4 regions of the Nonomuraea polychroma genome follow, and region 1 is predicted to be linked to each of the others. Evidence: riboswitches for the same ligand, from Rfam matches in the RefSeq annotation. Region 1 holds a riboswitch; each other region holds the start of a gene.
The links. Region 1 has a riboswitch for thiamine pyrophosphate ahead of EDD27_RS55410 (FAD-dependent oxidoreductase). Riboswitches for the same ligand answer to the same signal wherever they lie in the genome.
Positions count from the first base shown of each region.

Region 2: it holds a riboswitch for thiamine pyrophosphate, as region 1 does, so the genes downstream of both, EDD27_RS48150 (TenA family protein) here and EDD27_RS55410 (FAD-dependent oxidoreductase) in region 1, are expected to answer to the same signal.
Region 3: it holds a riboswitch for thiamine pyrophosphate, as region 1 does, so the genes downstream of both, EDD27_RS44175 (purine-cytosine permease family protein) here and EDD27_RS55410 (FAD-dependent oxidoreductase) in region 1, are expected to answer to the same signal.
Region 4: it holds a riboswitch for thiamine pyrophosphate, as region 1 does, so the genes downstream of both, thiC (phosphomethylpyrimidine synthase ThiC) here and EDD27_RS55410 (FAD-dependent oxidoreductase) in region 1, are expected to answer to the same signal.

Region 1 is NZ_SAUN01000001.1:1,987,709-1,990,906, reverse strand. It holds gene thiE (thiamine phosphate synthase) at 1-126, opposite strand, end outside; gene EDD27_RS08815 (Rv2175c family DNA-binding protein) at 104-478, opposite strand; gene EDD27_RS08810 (NAD(P)/FAD-dependent oxidoreductase) at 509-1,672, opposite strand; TPP riboswitch at 1,732-1,848, shown strand; gene EDD27_RS55410 (FAD-dependent oxidoreductase) at 1,838-3,198, shown strand, end outside.
Region 2 is NZ_SAUN01000001.1:10,340,076-10,343,273, forward strand. It holds gene EDD27_RS48140 (MarR family winged helix-turn-helix transcriptional regulator) at 1-116, opposite strand, end outside; gene EDD27_RS48145 (maleylpyruvate isomerase family mycothiol-dependent enzyme) at 182-814, shown strand; gene EDD27_RS48150 (TenA family protein) at 818-1,492, opposite strand; TPP riboswitch at 1,481-1,576, opposite strand; gene EDD27_RS48155 (histidine phosphatase family protein) at 1,594-2,202, opposite strand; gene EDD27_RS48160 (DNA polymerase domain-containing protein) at 2,226-3,185, shown strand.
Region 3 is NZ_SAUN01000001.1:9,578,509-9,581,706, forward strand. It holds gene EDD27_RS44160 (MFS transporter) at 1-187, opposite strand, end outside; gene EDD27_RS44165 (winged helix-turn-helix transcriptional regulator) at 263-697, shown strand; gene EDD27_RS44170 (rhodanese-like domain-containing protein) at 694-1,017, shown strand; TPP riboswitch at 1,058-1,171, shown strand; gene EDD27_RS44175 (purine-cytosine permease family protein) at 1,162-2,496, shown strand; gene EDD27_RS44180 (methylated-DNA--[protein]-cysteine S-methyltransferase) at 2,459-3,034, opposite strand; gene EDD27_RS44185 (sensor histidine kinase) at 3,132-3,198, shown strand, end outside.
Region 4 is NZ_SAUN01000001.1:11,169,836-11,173,033, reverse strand. It holds gene thiC (phosphomethylpyrimidine synthase ThiC) at 1-1,236, opposite strand, end outside; TPP riboswitch at 1,229-1,341, opposite strand; gene EDD27_RS52160 (class I SAM-dependent DNA methyltransferase) at 1,393-1,995, shown strand; gene EDD27_RS52155 (hypothetical protein) at 2,033-2,386, shown strand; gene EDD27_RS52150 (universal stress protein) at 2,431-3,198, shown strand, end outside.

The DNA.
Region 1 (3,198 bases):
CCGCAGCTGGATGATGTCCACGCCGCCGGCCAGCACCGAGTCGAGGAACTCCGCGAGGTCGCCGCGGTCGCGGCGGCCGTCGGTGCAGAGGTAGAGGCGGGCCTCAGAAAGCGAGGGCTTGGGCACGCCGCTTGACCTCCGTGTGACGGCCGGCCTTGATCGCCTCGATGGGCGACCCCGGCAGGGACTCGTCGGGGGTGAAGAGCCAGCGCAGTGCTTCGACGTCGTCGTAGCCGGCGTCCTGCAACACGGTCAGTGTGCCGGGCAGGCCCTTCATCACGTCCTTCCCATCGAGGAACACCGCGGGCACCTGCGGCCCGCCGCTGCCCCGGCGCACGCCGAGGAGCTTGTGGTCCTTCAGGAGCTGCTTGGCCCGCCCTATGGGAAGCTCAAGGCGCTGGGCCACTTCGGGGAGCGTCAGCCACTCGTCCACGAGCTGGTCGGTCTCCCGGTCGATCTGTGCAACAGAAAGCGTCACGAAACCACAACTACCACATGCCGTGCTTGCTCAAACAACACAATCTCGTAGGGATACTTCTGGATCTACCAGGCGTTCCGCGTCGAGACGGTGTCCCGCGCCGATGATTCTGCGTCCCTGTACGAGATCTCGCGGCCGATCCACGGCGAGCACCGCGGCCAGGGCGCCGTCGGCGGCGAGCCAGACGGCCGACCACTTGCCTTCCGGGTCGCCGCGGTAGATGAGCCGCTCCCCCGCCGGGTGGTGCCCGGCGTACTGGACCATGTGCCCGAACTGCTCCGACCAGAAGTACGGCACCGGGTCGTAGACCGCGTCCTCGCCCAGCAGCGTGGCGGCGGCGACCTCGGGGGCGTTGAGCGCGGTGTCCCAGTGCTCGATCCTGAGCCGGGTACGGAAGCGGCGCGACCACCAGGCGGCGCAGTCCCCGACGGCGACCGTGTTCGGCAGGGAGGCCCGCAGGTGCTCGTCGACGACGACGCCGTTGTGCAGGTCGATGTCGGCGTCGGCCAGCCATTCGACGGCGGGCCGCACGCCGATGCCGGTCACGACCACGTGGGCCTCGACGAACTCGCCGTCCACCAGCCGCACGCCGCCCTCGTCCACGGACCGGACCATGGTGTTCAGCCGCAGGTCGATGCCCTCGTACCAGCGCTGGGTACGGGCCCCGATCTCCGTGCCGACGGCGGTCGCGAGCGGGGTGGCGGCCGCCTCGATCACCGTGACCGCGCAGCCGGCGCGGCGGGCGGCGGTGGCCACCTCGGCGCCGATCCAGCCGGCGCCGATGATCGCCACCCGGGCGCCGGGCACGAGCATGGCCCTGAGCTCGTGGGCGTCGTCGAGGGTGCGCAGCACGTGCTGGGGCCCGTCGCCGGGCAGCCTGATCGGCTCGGATCCGGTGGCGATGACCAGGCCGTCGTAGCCGACTTCGCCCTCGGTGGTCTCCACGACGCCCGCGCGCAGCGCCTTGGCGCCCACGCCCGGGCGGAAGGCGACGTCGAGTGCGGTGAGGTCGGTGTCGACGAAGCTGCTGTCGGCCTCGCCGAGGAGCACGCTCTTGGACAGGGGCGGGCGGTCGTAGGGGCGATGCCGCTCCTGCCCGATCAGCGTGATTCTGCCGCCGAACCCTCGCCCACGCAGGGCCTCCACCGTGCGGACGCCCGCCAGGCCCGCTCCCACCACCACGACATTGTCCACGTTCATGACCTTAACGGGGGCCGTTCTTGGACGTCGCACCGAGGCCGTAGGCTGAGGAGGTAAAGACGCGCGGGAGTCCGGCCGTTACCGGGCTGAGAGGAAGGCTGCACCGGGCCTTCGACCGCAAGACACCTGATCCGGATCATGCCGGCGAAGGGAGCGCATGTGGATGTGATCGTAGGCGGCGGGATCGTCGGACTGTCCATCGCGTGGCGGATGGCCCGGGCGGGGCGCGCGGTCACCGTGGTGGATCCGGCTCCGGCCTCGGGGGCCTCCTACGCGGCGGCGGGGATGCTGGCCCCGGTCAGCGAGGTGACGTACACGGAGGCGCCGCTGCTGCGGCTGGGCATGGCGTCACTGCGCCGCTGGCCGTCCTTCGCCGCCGAGCTCGCCCAGGACGCCGGCCTCACCGGGCGCAGCGACGACGCCCTGGCCACGGCGGGCGGCATCTCGGACGGGACGGCCCGGTCCGGCGACGGCGATCCGGGGACGACCGCCGAGGTGGCCGGGCTCGGGGCGTTCGGCGGGCTGGAGATCGGCGACGCGGCTCGGCACGGGCTGGACCTGCGTGCGGACGGGACGCTCGACGTGGCGTTCGGGGCCGACGATCTCGCGGCGCTGGACGAGCTGGCGGCTTTCATGGACAAGCTCGGGCTGCCGGTCGAGCGGCTGACCGGGCGCGAGTGCCGCCGCCTGGAGCCCATGCTGGCCCCGTCGGTGCGCGGCGGGCTGCTGGCTCCCGGCGACGCCTGGGTGGATCCGCGCCGCGTGACGGCGGCCCTGCTCGCGGCCCTGGAGCGGCTGCGGGTGCCGCTGGTGCGGGCGCGTGCCGCGGGCCTCCTGCGCGACGAGGACGGCAGGGTCATCGGGGTACGCCTGGAGCCGCCGACGGGTGCCCCCGGCACGCCGCGAGAGGAATCTGAGCCGCCGTCCGAGCTGCGGGCGGAGCGGGTCGTCCTGGCGGCGGGGGCCTGGAGCGGCGAGCTGGCCGAGGTGCCGGTGCGGCCGGTCAAGGGGCAGATCATGCGGTTGCGTTCCCCGCAGCCGCTGCTCAGCCGGTGCGTACGCGGCACCGTGCACGGCTCGTACGTCTACCTCGTCCCTCGCGGCGACGGCGAGCTGGTCGTCGGGGCCACCCAGGAGGAGCTGGGGTTCGACACCAGGGTGACCGCGGGCGGGCTCTACGAGCTGCTGCGCGACGCCAGAGAGCTGGTGCCGGGCGTGACCGAGCTGGAGATCGCCGACGTGGTGGCCGGGCTGCGGCCGGGCACGCCGGACAACCTGCCGATCATCGGCCCGAGCGGGACGCCGGGGCTCGTCCTGGCCACCGGGCACTACCGGGGCGGTGTGCTGCTCGCGCCGCTCACGGCGGCGCTCGTGCTGGGCGACGCGGGCGATTCGAGCGGCTTGGGCGACTTGGGTGGCTCGGGCGACTTTGGTGGCTTGGGCGACTTGGGTGGGTCAGGCGACTTGGGTGGGTCAGGCGACTTGGGTGGCGAAGAAGGTCGGCTGGCGGCGTTGTGCTC
Region 2 (3,198 bases), 8.4 Mb from region 1:
TGCGCGGGCCGGACGTTCGCGTCGTACGCGTTGCCGGCCGCCTGCACGACGTTCTGCAGGCGCAGGTATGCCTCGTAGAGCAGGGCCACGACGTGCGGCGGATGCGTGGCGGCCATGGGTCTTCTCCTTTTGCTAAGGCTGCCTTATATTAAGGTCACCTTAGCAAACGGAGGAGTGCGGGATGGACCAGGAGAAGATCTGGGCTGCCCTCGAGATCGAGCGGCGCGGCCTGGCCGACCTGCTCGAATCGTTGCCGGCGGCGGAATGGGAGCGGCCCTCACTCTGCGACGGCTGGCGGGTGCGGGACGTGGCCGCCCACCTGGCACTCGCCACCCGGGCGAACCTCGCGTGGGGGCTGGTCGAGTTCGTCCGGGCACGCGGCAACTTCGATCGCATGGTTCACGACTCGGCGGTGCGGCACGCCAGGCTGCCGATCCGCGAGATCGTCGCGCAGGTGCGCGAGTCGGCCGGCTCGCGCCGCCGGGCGCCCTCGACCAAGCCGCTCGACCCGTTGTTCGACGCACTCGTCCACGGCCAGGACATCACCGTGCCGCTCGGCCTCGAGCGTGTCATGCCGCTCGTCCCGGCCCGAGCCTGCGCCACCCACATCTGGGAACGAGGTTTCCCCTTCTACCCGCAGCGGCGGCTACGCGGGCTCCGGCTGGTGGCCACCGACGTGGACTGGGCGGTCGGGGAGGGCGACGTGGTGGAGGGACCCATCCAGGCGCTGCTCCTGCTGCTGAGCGGGCGCCCCGCCGCGCTGCCGAGCCTCACCGGGGCGGGCACGGCGGCGCTGCTGGTCCGCCTGCGGTAGCCGTCACGGGGTGAGCCACCCCGCCGTCGGCCAGGTCTCGCGCCGCCAGGCGCTGTCCCAGAACATCCACTCGTACGCCGCCGCCGTGCAGTAGGCCTGCACCATGGCATCCCTGGTCGCCGGATCGGCCGTGGCGGCCAGCCGGTCGGCGATGGCCTTGGCCTGCGCGACGGAGGCCGCGAACCCCGGGTCCGAATAGGTGTCGATCCACTTCCGGTACGGATGGTCCGGCACGTCGCCGGTGCGCCGCAGCAGCGCCGTGCCGACGTCCTGATAGATCCAGAAGCACGGCAGCACCGCTGCCGCCAGCACCGGGTAGGGCGCGGCGAGCGCCGTGGCCTGCAGGAACGACGCGTACGCCAGGCAGGTCGGCGACGTGGCGATCCCGGCCGCGTCGGCGCCGAGCTCCTCGACGTACCCGGCGTGCAGCAGGCGCTCGGCGGCCAGGGCGGTGTGCGCGCTCTGCGCGAAGAACGCCGCGTCCGCCGGGTCGGTGGCCCGGGCCGACGCCGTGGCCAGGGCCTTGGAGAACGCCTCCAGATAGCGGCCGTCCTGCACGATGTAGAACGCGAACCGGTCCCGGTCGAGTGTGCCGTCGCCGAGCGCGACGTTGAAGGGATGATCGTGGATGGCGGTCATCAGCTCGGCGGTACGCAGCCACATGTCGTCGCAGAACATCGACGTCCCTTCGCTAGTGCGAACTAGAGCAGGTTCAACGGGTGTGATCTCAGCCCGGGCCTCCGGGCACCCCGCGTCAACGGCCTCACTGTAACAGGGACTCACTCCCGCAGCTCGGGCGGGAATCCGGTCCAGCGCAGCTCGGCGGGCAGGTGCCCCATGTCGTTGTAGAAGAGCACCGAGGAGGGGCGGTCGGGGGCGTACCGGATGACGGTCAGGGCGGCGTTGCCGTGGTTGAGGCCGAGCCAGCGCCACTTCGGGGCGTCCAGCGCGGCGCGGACGAGCCAGCCGATCAGGAAGTTGTGGGTGACGACCAGCTCGTGGCGGGGGCCCTCCGTCACCGGGCCCGTGAACGTGCGCATGGCCTCGGCGGTGAGATCGTCTTCGGCGGCGGGGAACTGCTGGAGAAAGCCGAGGAACCGGTCGGCGTGCTCCGGGGGCAGCTCCTCCTTCGCCGGCAGGTAGGGAATGTAGTCCCCGGCGGCCTCGGAAACGCGCAGCGGGACGCCGGGGAGCTGCGCGCCGATCAGGCGGGCGGTCTGCGTCGCCCGGGGGAGCGGGCCGTGGTGGATGGCGGAGAGGGGGACGTCCTTGAGCCGCTCGCCGAGGAGCGTGGCCTGGCGGCGGCCGTTCGCGGTCAGGGATCGTTCGTCGGAGGTGGCCTCGCCGTGGCGGGCCAGGTAGAGGTAACGGGTCATGGTCTCGCCCATTCTTCCCCGATATGGTGAGGCGGGTGAGCAGCGATGAGACGCGTGACGGGGTGGCCCTGAGCAACCTCGACCAGCCGCTGTTCGACGGGGCGGGTGCGACCAAGCGTGACCTGGTCGACTACCTCGACGCGGTCGGCGACCGCATCCTCCCGGTCCTGCGCGACCGGGCGCTCTCGGTGATCCGGGTACGCCCCGGGCAGGAGCCCTTCATGCAGAAGAACCTGCCGAAATACGCCCCCGAATGGGTGGAGAGGTTCTCCGTCTGGGCCGAGGCGTCACGCCGGCAGGTGACGTACGCGGTGTGCAACGACCGGCGGACGCTGCTGTGGTTCGCCAACCAGCGGGCGGTCGAGTATCACCCGTCGCTGTTCGCCGGCGACCAGCCCACGCACATGGTGCTCGATCTCGACCCGCCCGAGGGGAGCGAGTCCTTCGGGCTGGCCGTGCGCGCCGCGTTCCTCGTCCGCCAGGCGCTGGAGGAGGCGGGGCTGGCGGGCGCGGTGAAGACCAGCGGAGCCAAAGGCGTGCACGTGTTCGTGCCCGTGGCGGCGGGGACCGCCGTGGACGACCTGGCCGCGGCCACCCGCGCGGTGGGCGCGCGCGCCGAGCGGGTGGATCCGGCGCTGGCCACCACGGCGTTCATCCGCGAGGACCGTGCGGGCAAGGTGTTCATCGACTCCACCCGGGCAGGCGGCGCCACGGTCGTGGCCGCCTACAGTCCGCGCGTGCGTCCCGGCGTGCCGGTGTCCTTCCCGGTGCTCTGGTCGGACCTCGACCGGGTGGCGCCGGGCGACTTCACCGTGCACACCGCGGCCGGGCTGCTCAAGGACGCCGACCCGTGGGCGGAGGCCATGCCCGCGCCGCAGCGGCTGCCCGCCGACCTCATCGAGGAGGGGCACACGATCCCGATCGCCCGCGTGCAGGCGATGCACGAGGGCAAGCGCCGCGCCGAGCTCCGTCGCGCGCGCCGCGCCGCGGAGTGAAAGTCCCTGAATT
Region 3 (3,198 bases), 7.6 Mb from region 1:
CGCCGAGCAGCATGAAGCCGCCGTAGCCGAGCACGTACGCGCTCACGACCCCGCTCAGCATGCCCGTGGACAACCCCAGGTCGGCCCGGATGGACGGGAGGGCGACGTTCAGCATGGCCACGTCGATGCCCTCGAGGAAGATGGCGCCGCACAGGACGGCGAGGATGCCCCAGGAACGGGCAGGCATGACAAACCCCCGGTTACGTATAGGCAGTCGGTTATCTCTTGTAACCGTCCACATCTTGGGCCAGCATGAGATGCCATGGAAGACGGCACTTTCAGATCACTTAGTTACTGCGACAGCACCGTGGACGACGACTACGACGTGCGGCAGTGGGACACCCGCGAGGACTGCGAGGTCCGCCAGATACTCGACCGCATCGCGGACAAGTGGTCGCTCCTGGTCATCGCGCTGCTCGACTGCCAGAGCCTGCGTTTCTCGCAGCTTCGCCGCGAGATCGACGGCGTCAGCCAGCGCATGCTCAGCGTGACCCTGCGCCACCTGGAGCGCGACGGGCTGGTGTCCCGTACGGTCCACCCCGTGGTGCCGCCCAGGGTCGACTACGCGCTGACGCCGCTCGGCCGGACCCTGCACCAGACGATCAAATCCCTGGTCACCTGGACCGAGGAGCACCAGGCGGAGATCGCGGCGGCCCGTGCCGACTACGACGCACGGCAAGAGATGATGGAGGCATGACCGTTCCTGAAATCGAGGCCAGCGCGCTTCCCGACGACGCCTACCTGCTGGACGTGCGTGAGCAGGAGGAATGGGTGGCCGGCCACGCCCCTGCCGCCGTGCACATCCCCATGACACAGATCCAGCAGCGCGTCGACGAGGTGCCCGGAGACCGGACGGTCTACGTCGTCTGCCGGGTGGGCGGCCGGTCGCTGCAGGTCGCGGCCTGGCTCAACCAGCTCGGGCGGGACGCGGTCAACGTCGGTGGCGGCATGCAGTCGTGGGAGGCCGCGCGCCGCCCGATGGTGAGTGAGACCGGACAGCAACCTTTCGTGGCCTAACGCGCAGTTCGCCCTTTATGGCATGATGAGGGCGCTAATTTCAGATCGTCGCGGGAGCTCGGGGTGCCGGGCTGAGAGGGCAGCTATCCATCCGCTGCCGACCGCCTGAACCTGTCCGGGTAATGCCGGCGTAGGGAGTGTGCGATGACGCATGTCGCCGACGAAGTTCCGCTGACCCTTGAGGGCGCGCCCCCGAAGACCCTCGGTGTCCTCGACCAGGGCGCGCTCTGGGCGAACCTCGGCGTCAGCCTCCTGGGCTTCTCCGGAGCCCTCTACCTGCTCGACCCCCTTGGCAACGCACCGCTCAGCCTGATCGCCGCGCTCACCGCCGCTCTGGTCGGCAGCCTCATCGGCACGGCCATGGTGGGCCTGTCCGCCATCCCCGGCACCCAGACGGGCCAGCCGTCGATGGTGCTGTTGCGCGGGCTCTTCGGGGCCAAGGCGTCCTACGTGCCAACGGTGCTGAACATCGTCCAGATGCTCGGTTGGGGCGCGTTCGAGCTCTGGGTGATCGCCAAGGCCGCCAGCGCGATCTTCAGTGGCGTCCCGTACCAGGTGTGGGTGATCGTGGCCGGGGTGCTGACCACGGCGCTCACGATCTGGCCGCTCGGGGCGGTCCGCCTGATCCGGCGGTACGTCACCATCGGCGTGATCGTGTCCATGATCTGGTTCACCTGGTTCCTCGTGTCCGAGGCGCCCGCGCACACCGGCGGGAGCTGGACCGCCTTCCCCGCCGCCGTCGACTACGTGATCGCGCTCTCGGTGTCGTGGGTGCCCATGGCCGCAGACTTCGCCCGCCACTCCAGGTCCAGCAAGGCCGCGTTCACCGGCGTGGTGGGCGGCTACACACTGGCCCAGGTCGCCTGTCTGGGACTGGGCGTGTACGCGGTGGCCATCGCGGGCGCGGACGCCGTGGTTGCGGACGGAACGGCCGTTTTCGGACCGTTCGTGGCGGCGCCGGTGGGCGCGTTGTTCTTCGCGATCCTGGTGCTGCGCGAGACCGATCAGTCGTTCGCCAACGTCTACTCGACCACCGTGTCGCTGCAGAACCTGATGCCGCGGGTGGACCGTCGCGTCTTCTCCACCGCCATCGGGGTGCTCACCATCGCGATCGCGCTGGTCGTGGACGTCACGTCCTACGGGGCGTTCCTCGGCGTGATCGGCGCGGTGTTCGTGCCGATGTTCGCCGTCCTCGCCGTGGACTACTTCGTCTTCGCCCGTGGCGACCGCTGGAACACCGCGGAGAACGCCCCCGCGCGCTGGTCGATGCTGGTGCCGTGGGTGCTGGGCTTCGTCGCCTACTGGCTGACGACCTCGACCCCCACCGTGCCGGCGTGGGACGACTTCTGGACGCGGACGCGTGAGCTGATCGGCTTCACCAGGGAGCCGTGGATGAACGGCGCGCTCGGCGGGGCCTTAGTGGCCGCGCTCGTGACGCTGCTCATCGGCCTGCTGCTGCGGCGCGCTGCTCGACGTTGAGCAGGTGCTGCTTGGCGGCCGGGCCGCCCGCGTAGTCGCCGAGGCCGCCGTCCTCGCGCACCACACGGTGGCACGGCACGATCACGCAGACGGGGTTGGAGGCCAGCGCGTTGCCGATCGCCCGCAACGCGCGCGGCCTGCCGATGCTCGCGCCGATCTCCTCCAGCGTGGTGGTCGTGCCGTACGGCACCGCCATGGTCTTCTGCAGCACGGTACGCGCGAACGACGTGGCCAGCGTCAGGTCGACCGGCGTGGCGAACGCCCGCAGGCGGCCGGAGAAGTAGGCGTCCAGCTCTCTGCGCACCGGGTCGAGCCGTCGCGCGTCCGGGCCGATGAACCTGCCCACATGCCTGGTGAGCAGCTCGAAGACGGCGTTCTCCGACTCGAAGGAGCAGGCGGCGATGCCTTTGCCGGTCACCGCCAGCACCAGCCGGCCGAGCGCGCCGTCGTACGTGCCGAAGGCGATGTCCGGTGGCGTCTCGCCCCGATAGGTGGTGGAGGTCACCCGCAGCAGGGCATCCAGATCGCCGCTCGCCATGCCCCCACCCCTTCCCCGCGACAGAGAAATCGCCGTGACCGCAGCGTATCGGACGGATCGCCCGACGTACCTCCCGTGCCACGGGCACTATGGAGGTGTGGGTGACCAATGGGCCGGTAGTGACGATGAGATCGCCCGCGCGGTGCTCGCCAGCTCACCCAACG
Region 4 (3,198 bases), 9.2 Mb from region 1:
GTACGTGATCACGCCGGTCTTGACGTCGTCCTTGTCCGGCAGGCCGAGGTGCTCCTTGGGGGTGACGTAGCAGAGCATGGCGGTGCCGAACCAGCCGATCATGGCGGCGCCGATGCCGGAGGTGATGTGGTCGTAGCCCGGCGCGATGTCGGTGACCAACGGCCCGAGGGTGTAGAAGGGAGCGTCGTCGCAGAGCTCGCGCTGCAGGTCGACGTTCTCCTTGATCTTGTGCATGGGCACGTGTCCCGGGCCCTCGATCATGACCTGGACGTCGTGCTCCCGCGCGATCGTCGTCAGCTCGCCGAGCGTGCGCAACTCGGCGAACTGGGCCTCGTCGTTGGCGTCCGCGATCGAACCTGGCCGCAGCCCGTCGCCCAGCGAGAACGACACGTCATAACGCGCCAGGATCTCGCACATCTCGGCGAAGTACTCGTACAGGAAGCTCTCACGGTGGTGCGCCAGGCACCACGCGGCCATGATGGAGCCGCCGCGCGAGACGATGCCGGTCTTACGGCGGACGGTGAGCGGCACGTGTTCGAGCCGCACCCCGGCGTGCACGGTCACATAGTCCACGCCCTGCTCGCACTGCTCGATGAGCGTGTCCCGGTAGACCTCCCAGGACAGATCCTCCGGACGGCCCTTGACCTTCTCCAGCGCCTGGTAAATGGGCACGGTGCCGACCGGCACCGGCGAGTTGCGGATGATCCACTCGCGGGTCTCGTGGATGTCCGGGCCGGTGGACAAGTCCATGATCGTGTCCGCGCCCCACCGGGTGGCCCAGGTCATCTTCTCGACCTCCTCCTCGATGGAGGACGTCACGGCGGAGTTGCCGATGTTGGCGTTGATCTTCACGAGGAAGTTGCGGCCGATGATCATGGGTTCGGACTCGGGGTGGTTGACGTTGGCGGGGATGATGGCCCGGCCGGCCGCGACCTCCTGGCGTACGAACTCGGCGTCGAGTCCCTCGCGGACGGCCACGAACTCCATTTCCTTGGTGATCAGGCCCTTCCGCGCGCAGGCGACCTGGGTGACGGGGTGGCCGGCTGCGCGGCGCTCGCGTACCCACTGCTCGCGCAGACGGGGCAGCCCGCGCCGGACGTCGGTCTCGAGGGCGGGGTCGGTGTACGGGCCCGACGTGTCGTACAGGGTCACGGTCGAACCGTTGGAAAGGTGCACCTGACGCATCGGCACGCGGAGGTCACCGGTGTAAATCTTGGAAAAACGCGCGCCATTCATCGCGCAAACTCCCTTCGCCGGCATTATCCGGAGCAGGTTCTGGCGGTCGGCGGCTGTCAGCCGTCCTCTCAGCCCGGTCAGCACCGGGCTCCCGCGTTGGACGGCGTTGATCGTACCCACCTGTTAAGCCGCGCCAAACCTGGCATGATCGAGGTAATGGATGATCCCGTTTCGCGCACCACAGCGACCTACGACCGCATCGCACGTGATTTCGACGCGCGCGCCAGCCGCAGCGACGGCTTCCTGGCCTTCCGCCAGCGATTCGCCGACGCGGCGCGGGGCTTGGTGACCGATCTCGGGTGCGGTCCCGGGCATGACGCGGCCTGGTTCCAAGAGCAGGGGCTGCCGGTCATCGGAGTCGACCGCTCGATCGAGATGACCAGGCTGGCCGCCGCCCGCGGAGTGCCGACCGTGCGAGGCGACCTGCGCAGGCCGCCGCTCGCCCCCGGCTCGCTGGCCGGCCTGTGGTCCTCCGCCGCGCTGCTCCACGTGCCCGCCGAGGAGACCGAGCCGACGTTGCGCGCCTGGTGGGCGACGCTGCGGCCGGGTGGCGTGCTGGGCCTGAGCACCTCGGCCGGCGACGGGGAGGGCTGGGAGCCGGTTCCGTACGACACCGAGGTCTTCCGGTGGTTCGTCCACCGCCACCCCGATACGCTGCTCGCGACGCTGGAATCGGCCGGGTTCGAGGTCCTGGAGCAGGAGATGAGCACGTGGAACCGCACCTGGCTCAGCGTGCTGGCGCGCCGCCGTGAGGTTTGACGATCGCCCTCGGCGGTACCACCCCCTCAGGGGGACTATGAAGAAAATAGCCGCTGTCGCAGGACTCGTGGTGGTGGCCGCGTTGGGAGGGACCAGCGCTGCCGGGGACGGCATCGACCAGCACGAAGTCAGTCAAGAGCAGTACCAGACCCTGATCGCCCAGTGCCAGTACGCCAATACGGCACGGGCGCGGACGCAGTGCCGCGAGGAGGTCAAGGCACGGTACCGGATCGGCAAAACCGACAGGTCGCTCGACTGCCGCACGTTCTCCGGCGTGACCGTCTGCGGCACGCTGAGGCTCAGCAAGGCCGAGCGCCAGTGCACCGAGGACTCCACGGAACAGGGCGTGTCCTTCCGCCGGGCCGAGGTGGAGTGCTACGCGTTCTCCTAGACCCTAGAAGATCCTGAAAGGCCGTCGTCGTGATCATCGTTGGGGTGGACGGTTCACGCACCGGGCTGGAGGCCGCCGCGTGGGCCGCCACCGAGGCCGCCCTTCGCCGCACGTCGCTCGTCATCGCTCATGCCGTGTCGAAATGGGTGGCCGAAGACACGCCCAGCGGCCACTATGCCGAGGTCGGCCGGTGGATGCGCGAGGGCGCCATGACAGTGCTCGCAGCGGCCGAAGACCGGGTACGCCGCGAGCATCCGGAGGTCGATGTGGCCACCGAGCTGCTGCCCGGCGATCCCCGTACCACATTGATCGACGCCTCCGAGAGCGCCGAGCTGCTGGTCGTGGGCAGCCGCGGGATCGGTGGCGTACGCGGGCTGCTGGTCGGCTCCGTCGCGCACGGAGTGGCCGCGCACGCCCGTACGAACGTGGTTCTCATCCGGGACGTTCCCCGGCCGGCCCGCAGGGAGGTGGTGGCCGGGGTGGACGGCTCACCCGGCGGCCTGCGCGCGCTCGACTTCGCCCTCGCCGAGGCAGAGTTGCACGGTTCACGGGTACATGCCGTACAGGCGTGGGCCTGGCCGCACCCCAGCGGCTTCGAACCGGCCGACCCCGACGGCGAGCAAGATGCCCTCCGCGCCCTGCAGGAGCTGGTGGCCGACGGCCGGGCACACCATCCGGGGATCGACGTGGTGGCCGAGGTCATCCACGGGCACCCCATCGAGGTGCTCAAGGAAGCCGCGACGCGGGCCGACCTGCTGGTCGTGGGGTCGCGCGGACACGGTCAACTGACCGGGATGATCATGGGTTCGATC